DNA from 4 places in the Pseudomonas sp. ADAK18 genome. Region 4 is predicted to be linked to each of the others. Evidence: predicted binding sites of a transcription regulator. Region 4 holds the regulator's gene; each other region holds the start of a gene.
What was found. Region 4 encodes FliA, which starts transcription of late flagellar genes. Its sites were predicted from a motif close to CTAAAGTTTNNNNNNNNNNNGCCGNTAA; they were not measured.
Positions count from the first base shown of each region.

Region 1 (2,202 bases), 1.1 Mb from region 4:
GAGCCGATATGTCTAACGGTGCGGATAATTTTTATACCAGCGACAAAGTGACCGTGCAAAAGGTCAACTTCAAAAATCAGTATCAAATGAACGTGTCGGGCAATCTGTTTATCCCCAAAAAACCAGACGCCAAAACCAGGAGCCCTGCGATTGTTGTTGGCCACCCAATGGGCGCGGTCAAGGAACAAAGCGCTAATCTATATGCCACCAAAATGGCGGAAAAAGGCTTCGTGACACTGTCCCTGGATCTTTCATTCTGGGGCGAAAGCGAAGGGTTGCCGCGCAATGCTGTCTCGCCGGATATTTATGCCGAGGACTTCAGCGCGGCGGTGGATTTTCTCGGTACCCGGCCTTTTATCGACAAGGAGCGGATTGGTGCACTCGGCATCTGTGGCAGCGGTAGCTTCGTTATCAGCGCGGCCAAGATCGACCCACGTATGAAAGCCATCGCAACGGTTAGCATGTATGACATGGGCGCCGCCAATCGCAATGGCCTGAAGCATGCGCAGACACTTGAACAACGCAAAGAGACCATCGCACAAGCGGTACAGCAGCGTTATGTCGAGTTCACGAGCGGTCAAACCCTCTACACCAGCGGTACGGTGCACCAACTGGACGAGAATACTCACCCGATCCAGCGTGAGTTCTATGATTTCTATCGCACACCGCGCGGTGAATACACGCCAGCCAGCTCATCCAAAGAGTTGACCACGCACCCTACGCTGACGAGCAACATCAAATTCATGAACTTCTACCCGTTCAATGACATCGAGACGATTTCACCTCGTCCGATGCTGTTCATCGCCGGAGCCGATGCGCACTCGAGAGAATTCAGCGAAGAAGCGTACAAGCTCGCGGGTCAACCCAAGGAGCTCGTCATCATTGCTGGCGCTGGCCATGTTGACCTTTATGATCGAGTCGACCTCATTCCTTTTGACAAACTGGCAAGTTTTTTTCAGAGCAATCTGAAGTGATGGCTGAGCAGAGAGACCCTATAAATTAGCCTCGAACCTGTGAGGCTTTATCGCAAGAGCCGGATGTTCAATTGACTACGTTTTCAGTGAGACCCAATTACCCATTCGGCTTAATAGGTGTCTAACGGCTGCTCTGGCCGTTACCGACCTAAAGCCCGTCCCAATGATGCCGATAACCTTCTTGCATCAATCGATCAGCGTTCCCTTACGTCTGATTCGCTCCCCGCATGCGCGTGTGGCACCTCGCATGCCTGCTTGAACTTGGCCAGCCCCCATGGAGTACGAGTGAATGCCTGCGCAAGCCCGATTCATCGAGCACTACCGCAAAGCCGACCGCATTATGCTCGCCCTGATCTGGCTGATGGGCCTGTTCTCTCTGGGCCTGGCTTTCTGGCACGACACCCTGCTTCAAGCGCTCTTCGTGGGAGGCGGCACCTGCGTGGTGCTCACCCTGTCCTATCGCGTCATCGGCGGCACACGCCTGATGCGTTGCGCGCTTGGCGTTGGCCTGATGGTCATGGCTGCCTTGCACATCAACCAGACCCAAGGCGTCATCGAATCGCACTTCGGCATCTTCGCGCTGCTGGCGGTGCTGACCTTCTACCGCGACTGGCTGCCCATCCTGGTGGCCGCCGTCACCATTGCAGTGCACCACGTGGTGTTCCACGCCTTGCAGCACCAGGGTTTCCCTGTGTTTGTGATGGAGCATCACGGAGGCTGGAACATGATTTTCGTCCACGCCTTCTACGTGGTCATGGAGACCGTCGCCCTGCTCTACCTCGCCGTGCACAGCCAGACCGAAGCAGTAGAAAGCCAGGAAATGCTCGAAAAAATGCTCGCCGTCACCACCCAGTTCAGCGGTGAGGCCGCCAAGGACGACCCGGAAAAAATCCACGTCTCCCTCGCCACCCGCTTCGACCACTTTCTCACTCAGATCACCGGCCTGATCGACGGCGTCGCCCGCGACTCCCACGGCCTCGGCCAACTCGGCCAGGAACTTGCCCACGCCAGCGGTACTCTGGAAAAAGGCGCGCGCCACCAACTGGCGGAAATCGCCCAAATGACCGGTTCCATGCAACGCATGGAAGACGCCATGGGCCACATCGCCGTACACGTCGAACATGCCGTCGAACACGCGGGCCAAGCCAGCCAGCAAATCATCCGCGGCCAGGAAAGCGTCGGCCGCGCCCAACAGGAAATCACCCAACTCGCCACCCGCCTCCACGAC
Region 1 is NZ_CP052859.1:1,982,061-1,984,262, reverse strand. It holds gene HKK55_RS08925 (alpha/beta hydrolase) at 1-974, shown strand, start outside; gene HKK55_RS08920 (methyl-accepting chemotaxis protein) at 1,264-2,202, shown strand, end outside.
Region 1: a site for FliA is predicted at 1,123-1,150, ahead of HKK55_RS08920 (methyl-accepting chemotaxis protein). Genes of this name have one in related genera too.

Region 2 (2,202 bases), 1.3 Mb from region 4:
GGAGGTCAGGTTGTGGCTCAGGTCGCCAGAGGCCACACGCTCGGCGACTTTGAGGGTCTGGTTCAGCGGAATGACGATCTGCCGGGTGATCGCCCATGCCGCCACTATGCCGAAGACCAGCGCGAGGGCGGTGGCCAGCAGCAACAGGTTCTTGGCGTGTGCCGTGTCGGTGTCGCGGACCACGGTTTGCGAGATCGTGAGCTTTTTGCTGTGGTCCAGCAGGACGTCGCCTTGTTCGGCCATGATTTTCATCGCCGCCGCACTGGCTACCTGGGAATCTCGGTACTGACTGACAGCAGCGCGGTAGGCTTGCAGCGATACGCTGGCCTGTTGCAGGTTGGCCTGATATTGCTCCGGCAATTGGCCGTTAAGGCTGGTGATTTTCTTCAGGGCGTTGTCGATAGCGTCCAGGGCCGGCTGTTCTGCCTCAACCTTGGCACTGTAGGTGTAACCGCGCACTTGGAAGCGTGCCTGCTGGATCAGCTTGCTCAGGTCGACTACGTTGTTGAATTGACTGACGCTGTCGCCTTGCAGCAGCGACTTCTCGACTTCACCGACCTTGAGTACCGCGTTGTCGGCCGTATCACCGAGCTTGCTGCGGGCGTCTTCGCGATTGGCACCCGCCTGGGTCATGGCGGTAAATGCGCGCTTGTATTGCTCAACAGCAGCTAATTGCTCATCGATCAGGGCGATATCGGCCAGTTGTTCGATCAGGCTGCGAGCAGTTTTCAGGCCGGTGTCCAATTGGCCCAGCAGGTCGTTGACTGCCGCCGGACCCTGTTCGCCACGGCGCATTTCATAGTCCAAGCGCGCCAGGCGTAATTCCTGGGTCAGCTCATTGAGGCTGGAGATAAAGCCCAGCTTGTCACCGCGGCTGATCACGCCGCCAAGGCCGGTCCAGCCGGTGAAGCTGATCAACAAGGTCAATATCAACACCAGGCCAAAGCCTATGCCCAGCTTGCGATTGACACTCACATTCCCCAGATTCTCGGCTAACCAACGATACATGCTGCGAACTCCCTTTGAACAAGGCTTGGACTTATTCAAGGGCTATCGGCAGGGGCGCGGGATTCTGTAGGCGCTAAAGATTCTGTGGCGAGCGGGCTTGCCCGCGTTGGGCTGCGAAGCAGGCCCTCAAGTGGTTGAGGTATTTCAGGCAGGAAGGGGGATTATTGTCCCTGTGGTTGTCAGAACAGGCGGGCGAGCAGGGCTGTAACGGCGGTCTCGACTCGCAGGATTCGTGCACCTAGTTGCACCGGCTGCAAACCGGCCTTGGCCAGCAGGTCCACCTCGTAGGGGATCCAGCCGCCTTCCGGGCCGATGGCCAGGGTCACAGGCTCATCCAGGCCACGCGGGCAGGAAGGGTAGTCGCCAGGGTGGCCGATCAGGCCGAGCGTGCCGTGGGCCAGGGAGGGCAAACGATCTTCAACAAAGGGCTTGAAGCGCTTTTCGATGATGATCTCGGGCAGTACGGTGTCCCGGGCTTGTTCCAGGCCAAGAATCAACTGCTCGCGAACCGCTTCGGGCTCCAGGAACGGCGTCTGCCAGAAGCTCTTTTCCACCCGATAGCTATTGACCAGCACTACCCGTGGCACGCCCATGGAGGCCACGGTTTGCAGGACGCGACGGAGCATTTTCGGGCGGGGCAGGGCCAGCAGCAGGGTCAGTGGCAGTTTTGCCGGTGGCGGCTGATCGAGGCTGACCCGCAGCTCCGCTTCATGGGCTTCCAGGCGCAGCAACTCAGCGTTGCCCATCAACCCGCCAATTCGTCCGACTCGCAGGCTGTCGCCTACTACCGCACGATGAACTTCCTGCATATGCACCAGGCGCCGATCGCGCAGGATCACCCGGTCGGCCGCGATAAAGTCGGCCTCCTCAAGCAGCAGCAGGTTCACGGCTGAGTCGCTGGCGGCTGGTCGTCGTCGGCGGGCTGGTCATCCGGATGCTCGCCGCGCTTGCTCACCAGGCTGCCAAACAGGATGCCAATTTCGAACAGCATCCACATTGGTACGGCCAGCAAGGTCTGGGAGAAGATGTCCGGCGGAGTCAGGATCATGCCGACCACGAAGCAGCCGATGATCACGTACGGGCGGATCTTGCGCAGGTATTTGACGTCGACCACGCCGATCCACACCAACAGCACCACAGCCACCGGAATCTCGAAGGCCACGCCAAAGGCGAAGAACAACGTCATCACGAAGT
Region 2 is NZ_CP052859.1:6,122,315-6,124,516, forward strand. It holds gene HKK55_RS27640 (methyl-accepting chemotaxis protein) at 1-1,008, opposite strand, end outside; gene HKK55_RS27645 (16S rRNA (uracil(1498)-N(3))-methyltransferase) at 1,188-1,895, opposite strand; gene tatC (twin-arginine translocase subunit TatC) at 1,892-2,202, opposite strand, start outside.
Region 2: a site for FliA is predicted at 1,051-1,078, ahead of HKK55_RS27640 (methyl-accepting chemotaxis protein). Genes of this name have one in related genera too.

Region 3 (2,202 bases), 860 kb from region 4:
CTTGTTGCAACACGCCGAGTTCGTCGCGACGGGTCACTTGGATGGTGTGGCTCAGGTCTCCGGAGGCAATGCGTTCGACCACGGCCAGGGTGTCGCGCAGCGGCCGGGTGATCTGGCGAGTGATGATCAGCGCGGCGATGATGCCCACCAGCAATGCCAGGATAGTGCTGATCAATTGCAGGCTGCGGGCCTGGGTACTTTCCAGGTCGCGGCGCTCCAGCTGGATGTCGTACAGCTTGTCGCTGATGCCGAGGATATCGGCGCCTTGTACGGTCATTTCCTGGCGAGCCAGAACGATATTGGCGCTGGCGGCCTTATAGTTTTGCAGTGCGCTGCGATAGGCGCCAAGGGCGGTCTCCAGCGAGTTCAGTTGGGTTTGCTGGGTGGCGCCAAACACGTTGCCAAGGTCTTTCAGGCCGTTGATGGCCGCATCGACCTGCGCTGCTGCGCGAGCCTCGGTAGCGGCATTGGTATCTCCGGTGTAGCCACGTACTTCATAGCGGGCGCGTTGGAACTGTTCCTTGGCGTCGGTGATGGCTTTGAATTGGTCAAAGCGGTCATCACTCAGCGGCATCTGGCGCACATGGGTGTCCAGCGCGTCAATCAAGGCACCGGCCGCATCAGCACGGTCACCCATGGCTTGGCGTGCGGCGTTGCCGGCACGGTAGGCCTCGCGCATTTTGTTCAGGGACTGCTGGTAGGCGGTGATGACGCTTTTCTGTTGGTTGAGCAGCTTGAGGTTTTCCGGGCTCTTGAAACTGGTCAGCAGCTTTTGCTGTTGCGCGACAAAACCGTCGAGGCTGGTCTGTACGTTTTGCGCCACGGTTTCGTCGCCGTTGGCCAGCATGTACTGCAGGCGAACAATGCGCAGCTTGGTCAGCGAGGCGTTGAGCTGGGTGATGTCGCTCATCCAGTTGCTGCGGTCGATCAACCCGCCGAGGCTGGTCCAGCCGGTGAGGGCCAGGATCGAAGTCAGGAGCAGGACCAGGCCGAAGCCCAGGCCCAGCTTCAGGTTGACGCTGATGTTGCCGAACCAAGTATTCATCGAATTCCTCCAGGAACAGATTGCGTGACATCAGTTGCTGGAAGTTCGCCCAGCCGATGGATAGTCAGGAGGTATCGGCAGCCTTGGCGAGAGCTGAAACGGTTTTTTTGCGAAGGTGGGGTTCACGGATAAACGGTTGTGGGTGGCAAGCGCCCGAGGGTGGACGATGCTGGCGATAGCGGTTCTCATCGGCAGGCAATGCCGTTAGAGTACCGCCCGCCCGAGAACTGAGTCCCGGGCTTTTGCACATGGAGTTTTACCTTGAACCACGTCAGTAAAATCGCTGCTTCCCTGTTGTTGGCCCTGGCTGTCAGTGGCTGTACCGGTACCGCGATGAAGACCCAGCAACTGGATTCGAGCCAATACACAGTGATTGGTCACAGTGAAGCAACGGCCACCGGCGTACTGCTGCTGGGCGTTATCCCAATCAAACAGAACAACCGTTTCGTGCGCGCTCAAACCGCTGCCATCCAGGCCAAGGGTGGCGACGCGATGATCAATACCCAAATCCAGGAAAACTGGTTCTGGGCATGGGTTCTGACCGGCTACACCACCAAGGTGTCGGGTGACGTGGTCAAGCTGAAAACCGCTCAATAAGAGCGCGAAGGAGCGCTTGTTCAAGCGCTCCTCTCTGATCACTGCTCGACAAGGAAATAAGGCTGACGGTTCACCGCCATCGCCTTGACCACCTTTACCGGTACGCCCAGGCGTTCGGTATTGTCCACCAGGGCGATGTTGCCCGGCTTGGCGGCGAGGTAGCTTCTGAGCTCCGACTCCGTCTGCAGAATCGGCAGGTACGCCTGCATATAGAACACTCCGGCGCCCGCGATCCGCTCGTTCGGTTGATACAGCGCCACCTCTTTCCCCTCGGCTTGCAGCGCCTGGATCTGGCTGATCACTGGCACAAACGATTGGCGTACATCGGCCTTGGGCGCAAACCAGAACGCAGCGATCAGGTAGCAGGCAATCACGAAGGTGAAGAAGCCTCCCACCAGTCCCCAACGATGGCCGTAGACGTGTTTGGCGAAGTGCGAGGTTTGTGTGCGGCCTTTCAGCCACTCCAGCAGTACCGCGCCATATTCCGCCGCGAGCACAGCAGCGGCAGGTGTCAGCGACATCAGGTACACCGTGCGCTTGCTCGACGCAAACGTCAGCAG
Region 3 is NZ_CP052859.1:68,543-70,744, forward strand. It holds gene HKK55_RS00275 (methyl-accepting chemotaxis protein) at 1-1,045, opposite strand, end outside; gene HKK55_RS00280 (hypothetical protein) at 1,307-1,642, shown strand; gene HKK55_RS00285 (glycosyltransferase family 39 protein) at 1,681-2,202, opposite strand, start outside.
Region 3: a site for FliA is predicted at 1,117-1,144, ahead of HKK55_RS00275 (methyl-accepting chemotaxis protein). Genes of this name have one in related genera too.

Region 4 (2,202 bases):
GCCTGTGATGATTCGTTATGCTCCATAGCTCCCCCGTGGCGACATCAATGACCGATGCGTTCGAAGATTTTTTCGATCTTCTCTTTCAAGGCCAATGCAGTGAATGGCTTGACCACGTAACCGTTGACCCCAGCCTGGGCGGCTTCAATGATCTGTTCACGCTTGGCTTCGGCGGTCACCATCAGCACAGGAAGGCTGCGCAGTTTTTCATCGGCGCGCACGTGGCGCAGCAAGTCGATACCGGTCATGCCCGGCATGTTCCAGTCGGTTACCAGAAAGTCGATGCTCCCGCTGTTGAGGATCGGAATCGCCGTGGTGCCGTCATCCGCCTCGACCGTGTTAGTGAACCCAAGGTCACGCAACAGGTTTTTTATGATCCGCCGCATCGTTGAGAAGTCATCAACGATGAGGATTTTCATGTTCTTGTCCAATTCGACCTCCAAGCAGTCTTAAACGCGTCCAGCACCTGGGCGCGCCATTTCAATCATTCAGGCGTTACAAATAAGGACTACTGAGGCGCACCACGGGTTGAAACCGCCAGGGCTTTTGGCCCGGACGGTATCATTCGCAGTGTCCCCACACTGCCTGTCAGCGCGCTCGCCACTCTCCCAAACGCCCCCGCAAGCGGGCCGCGCACTGGCTGTGTAACTGGCTGACCCGCGATTCGCTGACCCCCAGGACTTCACCGATTTCCTTGAGGTTCAGCTCTTCGTCGTAGTACAGCGCCAACACCAGTCGCTCACGCTCCGGCAAATTGGCAATCGCGTCCGCCAGTGCGCTCTGGAAGCGTTCATCTTCCAGATCGCGTGACGGTTCGAGATGAGCACTCGCGCCGTCCTCGTGCAGCCCCTCATGTTCGCCGTCCTGCAAAAGGTCGTCGAAACTGAACAGGCGACTGCCCAAGGTATCGTTCAAAATCCCGTAGTAATCGTCGAGACTCAATTGGAGTTCGGCCGCAACTTCGTGATCTTTAGCGTCGCGACCGGTTTTTGCTTCAATTGAGCGAATGGCGTCACTCACCATCCGGGTATTGCGGTGGACCGAACGCGGCGCCCAATCACCTTTACGGACCTCGTCGAGCATCGCACCACGGATGCGGATACCCGCATACGTCTCGAAACTCGCACCCTTGCTCGCGTCGTATTTGGTCGACACTTCAAGCAAGCCGATCATCCCGGCCTGGATCAGGTCTTCGACCTGGACACTGGCGGGCAATCGGGCCAGCAAGTGATAGGCAATGCGCTTGACCAGTGGCGCATAGCGCTCGATCAATTCGCCTTGGCTGTCACGTGCCGACTTCTTGTAAAGGTTGTAGCCGCTGGATGTCATAGCACCGGTCCTGCGCTCGTCTGATGCACCAATCGCTCGACGAAAAACTCCAGATGCCCCCGGGGATTGGCGGGCAGTGGCCACGTATCGACCTTCTGGGCAATAGCCTTGAACGCCAGTGCGCACTTCGAACGAGGGAACGCTTCATAGACTGCACGCTGCTTTTGCACAGCCTTGCGCACACACTCGTCATAGGGAACTGCGCCGACGTATTGTAAGGCGACATCGAGGAAGCGATCCGTGACCTTGGTCAACTTGGCGAACAGGTTTCGCCCTTCTTGCGGGCTTTGGGCCATGTTGGCCAGCACCCTGAAGCGGTTCATGCCGTAGTCACGGTTAAGCAGTTTGATCAGGGCGTAAGCGTCGGTGATCGAGGTGGGTTCGTCGCACACCACCAGCAGTACTTCTTGCGCGGCGCGCACGAAGCTGACCACGGACTCACCGATCCCGGCGGCGGTGTCGATCACCAGCACGTCGAGGTTGTCGCCAATGTCACTGAAGGCCTGGATCAGGCCGGCATGCTGCGCCGGGCTCAGATGCACCATGCTCTGGGTGCCTGAGGCAGCCGGCACGATGCGGATACCACCAGGGCCCTGCAACAATACGTCGCGCAGCTCACAGCGGCCTTCGATGACATCGGCCAGGGTATGTTTGGGTGTCAGTCCCAGCAGAACATCAACGTTCGCCAGGCCCAGGTCGGCATCCAACAGCATGACGCGACGGCCAAGCTCTGCCAGGGCCAGGGACAAATTCACTGACACGTTAGTTTTCCCGACGCCACCTTTGCCGCCGGTCACCGCGATCACCTGTACGGGATGCATGCTGCCCATGTTCGTTCTTTACCTTGTCTTGCTTAGACGCAGGCTACATAGG
Region 4 is NZ_CP052859.1:928,402-930,603, reverse strand. It holds gene HKK55_RS04295 (protein phosphatase CheZ) at 1-26, opposite strand, end outside; gene HKK55_RS04290 (chemotaxis response regulator CheY) at 45-419, opposite strand; gene fliA (RNA polymerase sigma factor FliA) at 589-1,329, opposite strand; gene fleN (flagellar synthesis regulator FleN) at 1,326-2,159, opposite strand.